DNA from 2 places in the Azospira sp. I09 genome. Region 2 is predicted to be linked to the other one. Evidence: predicted binding sites of a transcription regulator. Region 2 holds the regulator's gene; the other holds the start of a gene.
What was found. The regulator sigma-54, encoded in region 2, starts transcription at its own class of promoters, with help from an activator protein. The targets are predictions, from matches to a motif close to TGGCACGCTTNCTGCTNA.

Region 1 (8,875 bases), 140 kb from region 2:
ACCTGCAGCTGCTGGGTCGCCTGGACGCCTCCAGCCCGGTCCTGCCCAAGGGCTTCGATGTGGTGGCCGAGTCCTTCCGCCTGGCCGACATTGCCCGTTCCAGTGGCGTGCAGCGGGCCCTTACCGCCAGTGCCGCCCGGGCCCGCATCGACGATCCGGCCCTGGCCGAGCTGGCGCGCAAGGAACAGGACGCCCAGCGTCGCATCAATTCTCTCAACACCCTGCTGACCCAGCTGCTGTCGGCTGCCGCGGACCAGCAGCTGCCCCAGGTGCAGCAGAAGATCCGCAGCGATGTGGATGCCCTGCGCCAGCAACGGGAAAGCTATCGTAAGGACATCGCCCGCCGTTTCCCCGATTACGCCCAGCTGGTGGATCCCCGGCCGGTGACCCTGGAGGAGGCGCGGCGTCGGCTGCACCCGGGGGAGGTGCTGGTGGCCTGGTACTTCGGTGAGGAGGGCGGTCAGGTATGGGCGGTGCCGGCCCAGGGCCAGGCCCGCTCGGCGCCCGTCGCCCTGTCGCGGGCCCGGCTGGCGGAGGCCGTGGCCGGCCTGCGCCGCGCCCTGGACCCGGGGGTGACCAGCATCGAGGAAATCCCCCCCTTCGACGTGGCCGCCGCCCACGATCTCTACGTGCAACTGCTGCAGCCCGTGCTGCCGGCCTGGCAGGGCGCCCGGGTCCTGCTGGCGGTGCCCCACGCCGAGCTGGGCCAGCTGCCCCTGTCCGTCCTGGTGACGGAAGCGGTACCGGCGCCGGGGCGCAGCCCGCTGCCTTTCGCCGCCTACAAGGAGGTGCCCTGGCTGGCCCGTAGCGTCGCCATCGCCCAGCTGCCCTCGGTGACGGCCCTGGGCAGCCTGCGGGCCCTCAAGCCGGGGGATTCCGGGCGTCGTCCCTTCATCGGTTTCGGCGATCCCCTGTTCAGCGAGGAGCAGGCCCGGCTGGCGGCGCTGCCCCCCAAGGGCATGGCCACCCGGGGAGCGCCCCTGCACCTGCGCAGCGTGCCCCGCACCGGCGGCGTCGATTCGGCCGAGCTGGCCCTGCTGCCGCGCCTGCCCGACACGGGCAGCGAAATCCGGGAAATTGCCCGGGTCCTGGGGGCCGAACGGGATGACGACATCTACCTGCAGACCCGGGCCAGCGAACGCTCCGTCCTGGAGACGGACCTGAGCAACCGGCGGGTGGTGATGTTCGCCACCCACGGCCTGGTGCCCGGCGACCTGGATGGCCTGACCCAGCCGGCCCTGGCCCTCACGGCGCCCCAGCTCAGCGGCGGCAAGGGCGACGGCCTGCTGACCCTGGACGAGATTCTCGGCCTGAAGCTGAATGCGGATTGGGTGGTACTCTCCGCCTGCAATACGGCAGCGGGGGAGGGCAGTGGCGCCGAAGCCGTATCCGGCCTGGGGCGGGCCTTTTTCTACGCCGGCGCCCGGGCCCTGCTGGTCTCCAACTGGCCGGTGGAAACTGTGGCGGCCCGTCTCATCATGACGGACCTGTTCCGCCGCCAGGTGCAGACGCCGGGGCTGGCCAAGGCTGAGGCCCTGCGCCAGTCCATGCTGGCCCTTCTGTCCGGGCCGGGCAGCGTGGATGCGAAAACGGGCAAGGCTGCGTTCAGCTATGCCCATCCCCTGTTTTGGGCCCCCTTCGTGGTGGTGGGCGATTGAGAGGAGAGCGACGATGCAGCGAGTGACGAGTTTTTTTGCGACGATGGCCTTGCTCGGCCTCCTCAGCGGCCCGGCCGCGGCGGTGACCCTGATCAAGGATGAGGAAGCCCGTCTGCCGGCAGCGGCGGCGGGGCTGGTCACCCGCGGCATCACCCGGGGCCCGGGGGTGAAGATGCTGTCCCCCGACCCGGCGGCCGGCCCGGTCAAATCCCCCTTCAACCTGAAGGTCAGCTTCGAACCCCGTGGTGGCGCCCGGATCGATCCGGCCAGCGTCTCCGTCACCTACCTGAAGGCGACCCCGGTGGACCTGCTGCCCCGGGTCAAGACCGGCTTGAGTGCGGGCGGTATCGAACTGGCGGGCGCCGAAGTGCCGCCGGGGGAGCACCAGATCCGCGTCACCGTGCAGGACAGCGAGGGGCGTCAGTCCTCCACCGTGCTGCAGCTCAATGTGGTGAAGTGATCCCATGAAGTGCCCCTACTGCACCTCCGACATTTCCCGGGAAGCCCTGGTGTGTCCCGTCTGCCGCCGCGACCTCTACCTGTTCAAGCCGCTCCTGGCCCGCATTGCGGACCTGGAGGCCCGGCTGCAGGAGAGCCGCGAGGCAGCACCGGAACTGTCGGCCCTGCAGGAGCGGATTCGCCTGCTGGAAGGCGGCAGCCCGCCCGGGGCCATGCCCGGCGCGGCGACCGGCGGTTCCGGCTGCGGGCGGGGCAGCTGGCTGCTGTACTGGGGGCTGCCCCTGCTGTTGTTGCTGCTTGCCCACGGCCTCATCGTGCTGGCCTTCGATCTCGACACGCTATATCTGCGCATCGTTTCCCTGCTCATTCCCCTGCCCTTCGGTTTTCTGCTGCTGCAACGGGGGCCGCGGTCCCTCTGGCATGCCGGCGCTGCCGCCTTTGCCATGGCGGCCCTGGCGGTGCTCGGCATGAGTGGTCTGGTGGCCTACGTGGATGGGGTGCCCTGGCTGCCCCAGGGGCGGGTGGAGTGGCGTGAATTCGCCGAGTACGCCGCCAGCATCGGTTTCAGCTACCTCACCGGCATGCTGCTGGGGCGCCTGCTGGCCCGCCGTGTCTCCGCGCTGCCGGCGGACTTGGCGGCGGAGTCGGCGGCAGGGCAGGGGGGCTGGAAGATGGCCCTGGCGCGGCGCCTGGTGAGCGGCCCGCCCAGCATGGAAAAGCTGCAGAAGGCGGTGTCCCGCATCAACGAGGTTTCCAGCTCCCTGGTGGCCATCGGCACCACGGTGCTGTCCATCTACACCGGGCTGAAGGACCTGCTCGGCTGATCCTCAGCCCTGCTGCCAGGGCAGGCCGGCATGGCGCCAGCCGCCCACCTTGTTGCGCTGGCCGTTGGCATCCTTGTCGCCCTCGAAGCCTTCGAGGACGTTGTACACCTCGGTGTAACCGGCCTGCACCGCCGTTTCGGCGGCCTTGTGGGAGCGGGCGCCGCTGCGGCAGATGAACATCACCAGTGCCTCCTTATCCACCTGATGCACCAGTTGGGCGGCGAAGTGGGGATTGGGCTGGTTGCCGGGATACTGCATCCATTCGATTTCCACGGCACCGGGAATGCGGCCGACCCAGTCCCACTCGGCGTGGGTGCGCACATCCACCAGCTTGGCTCCCGGCGCTGACTGCAGCAGTTCGTAGGCCTCCCGGGGCGTCAGGGCGCCGCCATAGGGCAGGCCCAGTTGCCGGGCCCGTTCCTGGGCCAGGGTCAGAATGTCGGAAATCTTGCCCATGGCGCTTGTCCTTCTGCTGGTTGATGGAAAAAGTATAAGTCAGATGCCGCTGCCGGCGGAGCCATCCAGGTTTCCTGGCGCCGGAGTTGTCGCGAGGGGGGACGAGCAGCTTTGGGGCGCTGATATACACGAACGCACCAGAATGGTGCGTTAGCCTGTAAAATGCACCGTTTGCGTGCGTCAAAAAAGTCCCGGTCGGGAAGTTTGCTTATGGCACAATGGCCTACTCGGCGCGAAGTGCTGGCATGGAACCTGCTATGAAAGTCGCGCACCGAATTATTTGATTTTGCCGGTCCGGCCGGTACCTGTTCAGTTAGGAGACTTAGCGTATGGCTACCCCCCAAGACATCATGAAGATGGTCAAGGAAAACGACGTCAAGTTCGTCGATTTCCGTTTCACCGACACCCGCGGTAAAGAGCAACACGTGGGCGTGCCCGTCAGCGCCTTCGACGAAGACAAGTTCGAATCCGGCCACGCTTTCGACGGTTCCTCCATCGCTGGCTGGAAGGGTATCCAGGCCTCCGACATGCTGCTGATGCCGGACCCCAACACTGCCTACATCGACCCCTTCTTCGACGAAACCACCCTGATCCTGACCTGTGACGTGGTGGAACCGGCCGATGGCAAGGGCTACGACCGCGACCCCCGCTCCATCGCCAAGCGCGCTGAAGCCTACCTGAAGTCCTCCGGCATCGGCGACACCGCCTTCTTCGGTCCGGAACCCGAATTCTTCATCTTCGACTCCGTGGAGTGGAAGACCGACATGTCCGGCACCTACGTGAAGATCTTCTCCGAAGAGGCTGCCTGGTCCACCGCCGAGAAGTTCGATGGCGGCAACGCCGGCCACCGTCCCATGGTCAAGGGCGGCTACTTCCCCGTGCCCCCCGTTGATTCCTTCAACGACATGCGCGCCCAGATGTGCCTGCTGCTGGAAGCCTGCGGCGTGCCCGTCGAAGTGCACCACCACGAAGTCGCCACCGCCGGCCAGAACGAAATCGGTACCGTCTTCAACACCCTGGTGCGTCGCGCCGACCAGACCCAGATCCTGAAGTACATCGTGCACAACGTGGCACACCAGTACGGCAAGACCGCCACCTTCATGCCCAAGCCCATCGTTGGCGACAACGGTTCCGGCATGCACGTGCACCAGTCCATCTGGAAGGATGGCCAGAACCTGTTCGCTGGCAACGGCTACGCCGGCCTGTCCGAAACCGCCCTGTACTACATCGGCGGCATCATCAAGCACGCCAAGGCCCTGAACGCCATCACCAACCCCGGTACCAACTCCTACAAGCGTCTGGTGCCCCACTACGAAGCTCCGGTGAAGCTGGCCTACTCCGCCAAGAACCGTTCCGCTTCCATCCGCGTGCCCTTCGTGCAATCCACCAAGGCCCGCCGTATCGAAACCCGCTTCCCCGATCCCATCGCCAACCCCTACCTGTGCTTCGCTGCACTGCTGATGGCTGGCCTGGACGGCATCCAGAACAAGATTCACCCCGGCGACGCTGCCGACAAGAATCTGTACGACCTGCCGCCCGAAGAAGATGCCAAGATCCCGACCGTTTGCGCCAGCCTGGACGAAGCTCTGGCCAACCTGGACAAGGACCGCGAGTTCCTGACCCGCGGCGGCGTCTTCTCCAACGACTGGATCGATTCCTTCATCGACCTGAAGATGGAAGAAGTGAACAAGCTGCGCATGACCACCCACCCGGTGGAATTCGACCTGTACTACAGCTGCTAAGCGGCTGTAGTACCAAGAAAAGGGACGGCCGCGGCCGTCCCTTTTTTTTGCTCCCGAGGCCGCCGAGCGTGGCCTCCGACGCCGTGTCCGGGCTTGCCCGGAGCAATGGCAAAGGCATTTGTAAAAGCCCTATCGATCCAATACACTTGCCCCGAACTCAAGGAGCGGCAATGAATACCAAGCTTTCCCGTGCCTCCCTGCTGGCCAGCCTGCTGGCCCTGGGGTTTGTCGGCCCGGTCCGGGCCGACATCTTCAAATGTACCGACGACGCCGGTCACATCACCTATGCCAATGCCCCCGGCAAGGGCTGCAAGCGCATCATCACCGATCCCGCCAACTCGGCTCCCAGCGGCGGCAGCCGGGCCCCGGCCAAGGTCAGCACGCCTTCGCCTTCGGATTTCCCCAAGGTGGGCAGCGAAACCCAGCGCAGCCGCGACAACGACCGCCGCACCATCCTGGAACAGGAACTGGCGGCCGAGCAGAAGAACCTGGAGGCCGCCAAGAAGGAGCTGGCCAATCAGGAGGCCAACATCCAGCCGACCGACCGCAACGTCGGCGGCGGCATCAACGGCGCCAAGGTGGCCGAGCGGGTGCAGCCCTACAAGGACAAGGTGCAACTGCATGAGCGCAACATCGAAGCCATCCGCAAGGAAATCGGCAATCTGCGTTGAGCGCCGCGGCTGGTACGCTTCCTGCTATCCAACCAGCCATGCCTAATCTGAATCCCGGCCCCTTCAGCGGCCTCGACCTGCTTTCGTCCGCTGTCATCCTCCTGGGTGATGGCCTCGTCATCCGCCACATGAACCCGGCGGCGGAGAATCTGCTGGCCACCAGCGGCCGGGTGGTGGTGGGACGCTCCCTGCTGGACATCATCCAGGCCTCGGCCGGCCTGCAGAAGGCCATGGACAGCGCCCTGGACAACGACTGGAGCTATACCGGCCACAACATCGAGATTCGCCGCGAAGACGACGAGGTGCTGCAGATCAACTGCACCGTGACGCCGGTGGATGCCCCGGAGGCCCGCCTGCTGCTGGAGCTGCGCCCCATCGACCAGCAGATCCGCGCCTCCCGGGAAGAGCGCCTGCTGCAGCAGCAACAGGCCAGCCGGGAGCTGATCCGCAACCTGGCCCACGAGATCAAGAATCCCCTCGGCGGCATCCGGGGCGCCGCCCAGCTGCTGGAATTCGAACTGAACAACCCCAGCCTGCGGGAATACACCCAGGTCATCATCAAGGAAGCGGACCGCCTGCAGGACCTGATGCAGCGCCTGCTTTCGCCCCACCGGCCGATGCAGCCCGGGCCGGTGAACATCCACGAAATCCTGGAACGGGTGCGCAGCCTGCTGCTGGCCGAATTCCCCGGCCAGCTGAAGATCCGCCGCGACTACGACACCAGCCTGCCGGACCTCATCGGCGACCGGGAGCAGCTGATCCAGGCCATCCTCAACATCGCCCGCAACGCCGCCCAGGCCATGGAAGGCAAGGGCGAGATCGTGCTGCGCACCCGGGCCGTGCGCCAGGTGACCCTGGCCAAGAAGCGCTTCCGCCTGGCCCTGGAACTGCAGGTGATCGACAACGGCCCCGGTATTCCCGAAGACATCCGGGAGCGCATGTTCTACCCCCTGGTCTCGGGCCGGGACGGTGGTTCCGGCCTGGGCCTGACCCTGGCCCAGAGCTTCGTGCAGCAGCACCAGGGCACGGTGGAATGCGAGAGCCGCCCGGGCCGCACCTGCTTCATCGTGCGCCTGCCCCTGGAACACGCCTGAGGCCGGCAGCCAAGCTGGCAAAGTAATTGCTCGGTGCTGTGGACCATTTCGCCACAGCGTAAAACGAATAAGGGATCACAATGAAACCCGTCTGGATTGTCGACGATGACCGCTCCATCCGCTGGGTCCTGGAAAAGGCCCTGGCCCGGGAACAGATCGCCCACAAGAGCTTCGCCTCCGCCGTGGATGCCCTGGCCGCCCTGGATGCCGGAGAGGTGCCCCAGGTCCTGCTTTCGGACATCCGCATGCCCGGCCAGTCCGGCCTGGAGCTGCTGCAGCACGTGAAGTCCCACATCCCCTCCCTGCCGGTCATCATCATGACCGCCTACTCGGACCTGGAGAGCGCCGTCGCCGCCTTCCAGGGCGGGGCCTTCGAATACCTGCCCAAACCCTTTGACGTGGACCAGGCCCTGGAACTGATCCGCCGGGCCCTGGATGAGTCGATGCACCAGGATGGTGCGGTCGAGGAAACCAGCATCAGTCCGGAGATTCTCGGTCAGGCTCCGGCCATGCAGGAAGTCTTCCGCGCCATCGGCCGTCTGGCCATGAGCCACGCCACCGTGCTCATCACCGGCGAATCCGGTTCCGGCAAGGAGCTGGTGGCCCGGGCCCTGCATCGCCACAGCCCCCGGGCGGACAAGCCCTTCATCGCCATCAACACCGCGGCCATTCCCAAGGACCTGCTCGAATCCGAACTGTTTGGCCATGAGCGGGGCGCCTTCACCGGCGCCGCCACCCAGCGCCGGGGCCGCTTCGAGCAGGCCGAGGGCGGCACCCTGTTCCTCGACGAAATCGGCGACATGCCCTCGGAACTGCAGACCCGCCTGCTGCGGGTGCTCTCCGACGGCCACTACTACCGGGTCGGCGGCCACCAGCCGCTGAAGGCCAATGTGCGGGTCATCGCCGCCACCCACCAGAACCTGGAAACCCGGGTCAAGGACGGCCTCTTCCGGGAGGATCTGTTCCACCGCCTCAACGTTATCCGTATCCGCCTGCCGGCCCTGCGCGAGCGGCGTGAGGACATTCCCCTGCTGGCCCGCCACTTCCTCGCCAAGAGCGCCCAGGAGCTGGGGGTGGAGCCCAAGCGCCTGTCCGACGGGGCAGTGAAGTTCCTCGTCTCCCTCGACTTCCAGGGCAACGTGCGGCAGCTGGAAAACCTCTGCCATTGGCTCACCGTCATGGCTCCCGGCCAGCTGGTGGAAGTGGGGGACCTGCCGCCGGAACTGCGGGAAACCTCCCCCGCCAGCGGCGCCGGCGTCATCGGCGGCTGGGAGGAAGCCCTGGCGGCCGAGGCTGATCGGCTCCTGGCCCGGGGCGTGCCGGACATCCACGGCAAGCTCTCCGACACCTTCGAGCGCATCCTCATCTCCCGCGCTCTGGCCCACACCGGCGGCCGCCGCATCGAGGCGGCCCAGGCCCTGGGCATCGGCCGCAACACCATCACCCGCAAGATCCAGGAACTGGGTCTGGAGGGCGGCAAGGCCGCCGCTGCGGCCGAGGAACCGGCGGCGGAATAAGCGGCTTCGGCCCCGCCGGGGGATTCGATTCCCGGCGGCGGCTGCCTATGAGGCCAGAGCATGGGGCCAGAGAAGTTTTTCCTTCCCGGCCTTATCCCCGATAATGGCGCCTTCATTCCTTCTGGCGCTGTCATGGCTGCATCCCTGATCGACCCGGCCCTCCTCGTTTCCCGCCTCGGCGCCATCGTCGGCCGGGTGGATGTGGACAGCCTGGAAAGCTGCGATTCCACCAGTTCCGAACTGTCGCGCCGGGCCGCCCGGGGGGCGCCGGCCGGCAGTGTGGTGGTGGCCGACCGGCAAAGCGCCGGCCGCGGGCGGCGGGGCCGGGACTGGGTTTCCAGCCCCGAGGACAGTCTCACCTTTTCCCTGCTGTGGCGCTTTGCCGGCGGCTTCGACAAGGTGGCCGGCCTGTCCCTGGCCGTTGGCGTGGCCGTCGCCCGGGCCTGCGAATCCC
Region 2 (8,875 bases):
GTCGTCGAGGGAATCCAGCACCTGTTCCAGGCGCTCCTCCGCCCGGTTGCGGTCCTCCTCGGCGCTGCGGCGCTGCCGGTTGGCGGCGGCCAGGGCCAGGGTCACGGCGGTGAGGGAGGCGATCAGCACCTGCAGCTTCACCTGCACCAGCTGGGGCTCGATATTGGCGAAGGGGCCGGTGCCCAGGGCGGCGAAGACGGCGGCCGTCAGGGCCGTGGTGGCCAGGGCCAGGGTCACCAGGCGCAACTCGCAGCTGAAGGCGATCCAGATCAGGGTCAGCAGGAGCAGCAGGCCGGCGTAGGCAAAGGATTCGGGGGCCCGCTCGGAGAAGAACCACAGGCTGCTGAGGGCGGCGGCGACCACCGCCGCCACCGCCAGATGGCGCCAGCGGCCCTGGTCCAGGCCTTCCCGGGGCTGCAGCCAGGCCAGCAGCAGGGGGGCCAGCAGCTGGGTGCCGGCCAGGTCGCCCACCCACCAGCCGCGCCAGGCGGGCAGCAGCTGGGCCGGCTCCAGGCTGCCGCCCAGGCTCAGGGCACCGACGCCCAGGCTGGCGCTGATGGCGCCGCCCAGCACGGGGGCGCTGAAACACAGGTGCAGCACGTCCTGGGGGCGGCCCAGGCGCGGATCGAACTGCAGGGGACCCCGCAGCAGACGGTAGCCGGCCCAGGCGCCAAGGGCGTTGCCGGCGCCCATGAGCAGGCCGGTGAGGGGAGCAAAGCCGCTGATGAGGGCGCTGCCCAGGGTGGCCAGCAGCACTGCCGGCCACAGCCGGCCGCCGCCCAGGACGAGGGCGGCCAGGGCAATGCCGGCGGGGGGCCAGAAGGGCACGAAGAGGCCGTGGCCGGCAGTGCCGATGGCCATGGTCAGCTGGGCCACCGCCAGATAGGCGGCAAACACCAGCAGCAGCCCCGGGAGCAGGGGCAGGTGGGCAGCGGGGAGGAGAGCGGCGGCCGGGGGCGCCAATAATCGCTTTAGCATAATTTGCGCCATTTTCCCTGCTTTGCCGCGGTGTTCCAAGGCCTTTGATGCTGGGGATAACACGTAGTCCGGGTAACTTGGCGTAGGCCGGAGGGTTTGTGCCATAATCAGCCGCTTGATTTTGGGGAATTCAGTCATGGACGACAACAAGGCCAAAGCACTAACCGCCGCACTGGCGCAGATTGAAAAGCAGTTCGGCAAGGGCGCCATCATGAAGATGGGCGAGACCGAAGTGGACAAGGGCGTGGACGTGGTGTCCACCGGCTCCCTGGGCCTGGACGTGGCCCTCGGCGTGGGCGGCCTGCCCCGGGGCCGGGTGGTGGAAATCTACGGTCCGGAATCCTCCGGCAAGACCACCCTGACCCTGCAGGTCGTCGCCGAGATGCAGAAGCTGGGCGGCACCGCCGCCTTCATCGACGCGGAACACGCCCTCGATCCCCAGTACGCCCAGAAGCTGGGCGTGAACATCGGCGAGCTGCTCATCTCCCAGCCGGACAACGGCGAACAGGCCCTGGAAATTGCCGACATGCTGGTGCGTTCCGGCGGTGTGGACGTGATCGTGGTGGACTCCGTCGCCGCCCTCACCCCCAAGGCCGAAATCGAAGGCGAGATGGGCGATTCCATGATGGGCCTGCACGCCCGCCTGATGAGCCAGGCCCTGCGCAAGCTCACCGCCAACATCAAGAAGACCAATACCCTGGTCATCTTCATCAACCAGATCCGCATGAAGATCGGGGTGATGTTCGGTTCCCCGGAAACCACCACCGGCGGCAACGCGCTCAAGTTCTACGCCTCCGTGCGCCTGGATATCCGCCGTATCGGCGGCATCAAGAAGGGTGACGAGGTGATCGGCAACGAAACCCGCGTCAAGGTGGTGAAGAACAAGGTCTCCCCGCCCTTCCGCGAAGCCCTGTTCGACATCCTCTACGGCGAAGGCATCTCCCGCGAGGGCGAGATCATCGAACTGGGGGTGGCCAACAAGCTGATCGAGAAGTCCGGCGCCTGGTACTCCTACAAGGGCGAGAAAATCGGCCAGGGCAAGGACAACTCCCGGGAATTCCTCAAAGCCAACCCGGCCATTGCCCAGGAAATCGAAGGCAAGATCCGGGAAGCCCTGGGCGTGGCCAATCCCGCCCCGGCGGCCGCTGCCGGAGAATGACCCCGAGCCTGCGCCAGCGGGCCCTGGGGCTGCTGGCGCGGCGGGAGTACAGCCGGGCCGAACTGGCCCGCAAGCTGGCGCCCCACGCAGAATCCGAGGCTGAGCTGGAGACCCTGCTGGACGACCTGGCGGCTCGCCGCCAGCTTTCCGATGCCCGCTATGCCAGTGAAAGGGTCGCCATCCGGGCCCGCCGCTACGGCGATGCCCGGCTGGCCCAGGAACTGCGGCAGAAGGGCGTGGCCGAGGAAACCGTCGCCGCGGCCCTGGCCCAGGGCGGCAGCGAGCTGGAACGGGCGCGCCAGGTGTGGCAGAAGAAATTCGCCGCCCTGCCCGCCGATCTGGCCGAGCGGGCCAAACAGACCCGCTTCCTCCTCAGCCGCGGCTTTGCCGCCGCCACCGTCCGCCAGGTGCTGCAGGGCGGCTGGGACGACGAGTCCGGCAGCGACTGGTAGAACCCCCGGGCGACACCTCTGGCACAATGCCTTTACGCCCCCGCATTCATAGAATCTGATAGCCCATGTCCGAGCAGAACCCCGACCTCATCGCCAAGCTTTCCGCCAACAACCTGAAAAAGCGCTACAAGTCCCGCACCGTGGTGCATGACGTGTCCTTCGAGGTGGGCAGCGGTGAGGTGGTCGGCCTGCTGGGCCCCAACGGTGCCGGCAAGACCACCTGTTTCTACATGATCGTCGGCCTGGTGCCCTCCGACGGCGGCTCCATCCAGCTGCAAAATCAGGAAGTGACCCACTTCCCCATCCACAAGCGGGCCCATCTGGGCATTTCCTACCTGCCCCAGGAGGCCTCCGTCTTCCGCAAGCTCAACGTGGAGGAGAACATCCGCGCCGTGCTGGAACTGCAGAAGCTACCCAAGCACGAGATCGACCTGCGCCTGGAGGAGCTGCTGGAAGAGCTGCACATCGGCCACATCCGCGCTTCCAATGCCGCCGCCCTGTCCGGTGGCGAGCGCCGCCGGGTGGAAATCGCCCGGGCCCTGGCCACCTCTCCCCGTTTCATCCTGCTGGATGAGCCCTTCGCCGGCGTGGACCCCATCGCCGTGCTGGAAATCCAGAAGATCATCCGTTTCCTCAAGGACCGCAGCATCGGCGTGCTCATCACCGACCACAACGTGCGTGAGACCCTGGGCATCTGCGACCGGGCCTACATCATCAATGAGGGACGGGTGCTGGCGTCTGGCCGCCCGGATGAGATCGTTTATAATGAAGACGTCCGAAAAGTATATCTGGGCGAGAGCTTCCGTCTCTGACGAGCCCAGTCTCCGAGTCTTTCCCTCAACCCGCTCATTGCCGCCGGCCCCTTCGGCCCCGGGTCCATGAAACCAACCCTCCAACTCAAACTCTCGCAGCACTTGGCCCTGACGCCACAGCTGCAGCAGTCCATCCGGCTGCTGCAACTGTCGACGCTTGAGCTGGAGCAGGAGTTGGAGAAGTATCTGCTGGAAAACCCCCTGCTGGAGCGGGAGGACGAGAACTACGAGCCCTCCTACAGCGGGAGCGAAGGCGAATACGCCGGCAGTACGGCCGAGTCCGCTGCCGAAGGCCCGCGGGAAGGCGATAGCGGCGAATCCGGTGAAGGCGCCGACAGTCACGGCCCCGAAGAAGTCCGGGACGACAGCCGGGACCGCCTGGGTGAGGGCGAGGACTGGTTTGCCGAAGGCAGCTACCCTTCCGCCTCCCGCGACGAGGACGAGGATTCCGACTTCCAGGAAGTGCAGGCCGCCAACACCTCCCTGCGCGACCACCTCAACTGGCAGCTGGGCCTGATGCAGCTCTCCGAGCGGGACCGGCAGCTGGTCAGCTTCCTGATCGAGGCGCTGGACGAGGACGGCTACCTGACCCAGCCCCTGGAGGAGCTGCAGGAAGCCCTGCCGGAAGAGCTGGAAATCGATCTGGACGACCTGCAGATCGCCCTGCGCCACCTGCAGCACCTGGACCCGACCGGTGTCGGTGCCCGCACTCCGGGCGAATGCCTGGCCCTGCAGCTGGAAGCCCTGCCGGCCGACGAGGTGCGGGACCAGGCCCTGAAGCTGGTGCGCCATCACCTGGAACTGCTGGCCGGCCGGGACTTCACCAAGCTGAAGAAGCTGCTGGGCTGCGACGACGAGCGCCTGCGCGCCGTCACCAACCTGGTGAAGAGCCTCAACCCCCGGCCCGGCGCCCAGTACGCGCCCCTGGATGCCCGCTACATCACCCCGGACGTGGTGGTGAAGAAGGTGCGCAACCAGTGGACCGCCAGCATCAATCCGGACGCCTACCCGCGCCTGCGCATCAACCGGCTCTACGCCGAGATCCTCTCCAAGCAGCGCGGCTCCAGCCTCTCCGGCCAGCTGCAGGAGGCCCGCTGGCTGATCAAGAACGTGCAGCAGCGTTTCGACACCATCCTGCGCGTGTCCCAGGCCATCCTGGACCGCCAGCGCCAGTTCTTCGAACACGGCGAGGTGGCCATGCGTCCCCTGGTACTGCGGGAAATCGCCGAAACCCTGGGCCTGCACGAATCCACCGTCTCCCGGGTGACCACCCAGAAGTACATGGCCACCCCCCGGGGCATTTTCGAACTCAAGTATTTCTTCGGCAGCCACGTGGCCACGGATACGGGGGGCGCCTGTTCGGCCACCGCCATCCGGGCCCTGATCAAGCAGCTGGTGGCGGCCGAAGACCCCAAAAAACCCCTTTCGGACAGTCAAATATCCGAAATTCTTGGCCAACAAGGCATTGTTGTGGCGCGTCGAACCATTGCAAAATACAGAGAAGCGCTCAACATTTCGCCGGCCAACCTACGCAAGTCCATCTAAAAAAGGAGCGAGCCATGAACCTGCACATCACCGGACATCACCTGGAAGTCACCCCGGCGATCCGCGACTACGTCACTGCCAAGCTGGAGCGGGTTACGCGTCACTTCGACAGCGTCATCGACGTCAACGTCATCCTCACCGTGGAAAAGCTGAAGCAGAAGGCTGAAGTCACCGTGCGCGTGCCCGGCAAGGACATCCACGTGGATGCCGAGGATGCCGACCTGTATGCCGCCGTGGACACCCTGATCGACAAGCTGGACCGCCAAGTGCAGAAGTACAAGCAGAAGGCCCAGGATCACCACCGCGACACCATCAAGAATCACATCGAAGAGTGATCTGATTCCCTCTCCGGGACTGGGACGAAAGGCATAGGCGGCGGGGTCGTTTTCCGTTATGATCCCGCCACTTTTCGCCTGGTATCCTGCCTGAATCCCAGTCTCCAACCGGCCCTGCCGCCGCCATCCCGCTGTTCGGGGAAGGTTCCCGCCCCATGGATCTGATTGCCAAACTCCTCCCTCCCGCCCACATCCTGCTGGACCTCGAAGCCAGCAGCAAGAAGCGGGCATTCGAGCAGGCCGGACTGCTGTTCGAGAACAACCTGGGCATCGCCCGGGCCACGGTTTTCGACAGCCTCTTCGCCCGGGAAAAACTCGGTTCCACCGGCCTGGGCCAGGGGGTTGCCATTCCCCACGGCCGCATCAAGGGGCTCAAGGAAGCCGCCGGCGCCTTCATGCGCCTGTCCGCCCCGGTGCCTTTCGATTCCCCCGACGGCAAGCCCGTCGGCCTGATGTTCGTGCTGCTGGTGCCGGAACAGGCCACCGAGCAGCATCTGCAGATTCTTTCCGAGCTGGCCCAGCGTTTCTCCGACCGGGCCTTCCGCGAGGCCCTGGGCGCCTGCGACAACACCGACGACGCCCACCGCCTGTTCACCGACTGGGGGAACCATGCGGCAAATCTCCATCAGCCAGCTGTTTGAGGACCACCAGGACAAGCTGTCCCTGACCTGGGTCGCGGCCCAGGGTGCCGAACGCTCCATCGAGATCCGGGAGCGGGGCAACTACGGCGCCGACGTGGTCGGCCACCTCAACCTGATCCACCCGGAACGCCTGCAGGTCATCGGCGCCGCCGAGTACCAGTGGCTGAGCCGGGTCAATCCTGAGCGCCTCAAGGCGCAGATGAACGAAATCTTCGCCGCCCAGCCCCCCGCCGTCATCGTCGCCGAGGGCCTGGAAGTGCTGCCGGCCGTGCTGGAGGGCTGCGAGAGCACCGGCACGCCCCTGTTCACCACCGCCAAACCCTGCTCGGCCGTGATCGACCTGCTGCGCATCTACCTCTCCCGCCGCCTGGCGGACACGGTGTCGGTGCATGGCGTCTTCATGGACGTGCTGGGCATGGGCGTCCTCATCACCGGCGATTCCGGCGTCGGCAAGTCCGAACTGGCCCTGGAACTGATTTCCCGGGGCCACGGCCTGGTCGCCGACGACGTGGTGGAACTGGCCCGCATCGCTCCCGCCACCATCGAGGGCCGTTGCCCGGGCATGCTGCGGGACTTCCTCGAAGTGCGGGGCCTGGGCCTGCTCAATATCCGCACCATCTTCGGCGAGACCGCCTCCCGGCGGAAAATGAAGCTCAAGCTGATCGTGCACCTGCAGAAGCCGGTGGCCGGGGTGGATGCGCCGCGCCTGCCCCTGGATGCCCAGACCCAGGAGATCCTCGGCGTGGCCGTGCGCAAGGTGGTCATTCCGGTGGCCGCCGGGCGTAACCTGGCGGTGCTGCTGGAGGCGGCGGTGCGCAACAGCATCCTGCAGCTGCGCGGCATCGACAACATGCAGGAATTCATCACCCGGCAGCAGAAGCTGCTGCTTGACGACGATATTTGACGAACGCATAGTGGTAAGCCCTGCCTGACCACTGACGGAGACACCATGAAAAAGATGCTGCTAGCCCTGTTTTCCCTGGCCTGTATCGGCCTGGCTCCCGTTGCCGGCGCCGCCGACGCGGCCAAAGCGCCGACGCCCCAGCAGGAGCGCATGAAGAACTGCAACAAGGAAGCCGGCGAGAAGGGCCTCAAGGGCGACGAGCGCAAGGGCTTCATGAAGACCTGCCTCTCCGGCAAGACCGCCGATGCTCCCGCCGCCAATGCGGAGTGCCAGTCCAAGGCCGCGGAGAAGAAGCTGGCCGGTGCCGCCAAGGCCTCCTTCATCAAGAAGTGCGAAGCCGACAGCCAGGCTGCCAAGTAAGCCCGGGGCGGACTTCCCGCAAAAATGCCAGCCGATTGAAGGCTGGCATTTTTTTTGACAGAATGGCCTGCCCCATTCCACCTGCCCCGGCGTTGATGCCGGGGACTTTCCCTGGAGCCCCGAGATGAAGCCTGCCCCCCTGCGTGCCGCTTCCCGCCTGCTCTGCTGCGGCCTGCTGCTGGCGGCAACCGGCGGCGCCCGGGCCTTCAGTTTTGCCGAGGACGAGAAGCAGGGTGCTGCCGAGGAGGAGGGCCGCCGCGGCCGCATCGCCCAGCATCTGGCCGTTCCCTGCAAGGCGGCATTGCGCAACCAGGGCATCCTGGTGGCCCTGGCCGACCAGACGGCCGACGGCTACCAGCTGCAGGGCAGCAAATACGGCCGCCATGCCGCCGTGATCAACCAAAAGCTGAAGGCCCTGGGCCTGAAGACCTACACCGCCGAGGAGCAGCGGGCCCGCATCGCCCAGGCCGAGATGGAGGCCTATTTCCGCAACGACCCGGATGCGGCCCTGGCCGCTTCCAGCAAGCTGGGCGCCGCCTTCGTGCTCAAGGGCGGGGTTTCCACCCGCACCGCCTACAACCCGGTGGTGCGCCTGCCCGAGGTCTATGTGACCATGCATTTCACCCTGGCGGCGGCGGACGGCCGCACCATTTCCACCGCCACGGCCAAGGCCGAGTCCTATTCCGGCAGCGACACCGCCGGCATGGCCCTGGAGCTGGTCCATGAGCAGGCCGAGGAGGTCGTGGCCAAGCTCTACAACGATTACTGCCGGGCTGCCGGCAAACCAAAAAAATAAACCTACGGAGTCTTCCATGCGTCAGTACATCGCCCCCATTGCCCTGGCCCTGGCCTGCGCCGGTTCGGCCCATGCCCAGCCGGTTTTCGACAGCCCGTCGCCCACCGCCGGCAGCGACACCTCCAAGCAGGCCAACGAAATGGCCGACAAGGCCATGTACAAGCCGGTGGAGTACGCCAATGCGGCGAAGAGGGGCCCGGCCCTGGTGGTCATCCCGGGGGAGGTGAAGTCCAACAACGCCTCCTTCACCCAGAAGTACGGCCCCAACAACATCGCCGACTACGCCGAACTGGAACTGGGTAAGGCCAACTTCAAGATCCTCGAACGTTCCGACATGGGCCCCCTGCTCAACGAGTTCACCCTGGCCTACAACATGGGCGACCCCAGCGCCGCCCGCAAGCTGCTGCAGAAGGGCAAGTTCAAGACCACCAAGTACGTGGTCAAGTTCGACATCCTCAAGGCCGAGCAGGTGGCCCAGGCCCAGCAGGGCTTCGACGGCCGTGCCGTGGGCAAGCTGCTGGGCGTCTTCGGCGCCTTCTCCGGCTCCATGGGCGGGGCCCAGGCCGGGGCCGTCGGCGAGACGGTGGTCGGTTCGGTGCAGACCCAGGAAAACACCGGGGTGTGGATCATCGGCATGCGCTACAAGATCATCGACGCCAACACCACCGAACAGGTGGCCACCGGCTATACCGAAGAGAAAATGGAACTGGGAGCCAAGGGCTCGTCGGTGATGGGCGTTTCCTCCGGCGCCTCCGGCGGCCTCACCCTGGACAGCATGGTGCAGCGCCTGGTGCAGAAGAACGTCTGGGAAATCGACAGCAAGTACAAGTAACGCTGCCCTAGGGGCGCCGGCCCAAGGCCGGCCTATACGTACATAAAAACAGGGAGTCTTC

Region 1: a site for sigma-54 is predicted at 3,639-3,656, ahead of glnA (glutamate--ammonia ligase). Genes of this name have one in related genera too.

The regions. Positions count from the first base shown of each region.
Region 1 covers NZ_AP021844.1:2,310,103-2,318,977, reverse strand. Annotated here, with positions in the region: gene AZSP09_RS10815 (CHAT domain-containing protein) at 1-1,658, shown strand, start outside; gene AZSP09_RS10810 (hypothetical protein) at 1,672-2,118, shown strand; gene AZSP09_RS10805 (hypothetical protein) at 2,123-2,941, shown strand; gene AZSP09_RS10800 (rhodanese-like domain-containing protein) at 2,945-3,397, opposite strand; gene glnA (glutamate--ammonia ligase) at 3,727-5,139, shown strand; gene AZSP09_RS10790 (DUF4124 domain-containing protein) at 5,310-5,810, shown strand; gene glnL (nitrogen regulation protein NR(II)) at 5,849-6,904, shown strand; gene ntrC (nitrogen regulation protein NR(I)) at 6,985-8,421, shown strand; gene AZSP09_RS10775 (biotin--[acetyl-CoA-carboxylase] ligase) at 8,554-8,875, shown strand, end outside.
Region 2 covers NZ_AP021844.1:2,451,410-2,460,284, reverse strand. Annotated here, with positions in the region: gene AZSP09_RS11530 (PAS domain S-box protein) at 1-978, opposite strand, end outside; gene recA (recombinase RecA) at 1,115-2,137, shown strand; gene recX (recombination regulator RecX) at 2,134-2,589, shown strand; gene lptB (LPS export ABC transporter ATP-binding protein) at 2,655-3,401, shown strand; gene AZSP09_RS11510 (RNA polymerase factor sigma-54) at 3,468-4,946, shown strand; gene hpf (ribosome hibernation-promoting factor, HPF/YfiA family) at 4,961-5,281, shown strand; gene ptsN (PTS IIA-like nitrogen regulatory protein PtsN) at 5,437-5,922, shown strand; gene hprK (HPr(Ser) kinase/phosphatase) at 5,891-6,826, shown strand; gene AZSP09_RS11490 (PsiF family protein) at 6,872-7,186, shown strand; gene AZSP09_RS11485 (hypothetical protein) at 7,311-7,982, shown strand; gene AZSP09_RS11480 (hypothetical protein) at 7,999-8,814, shown strand.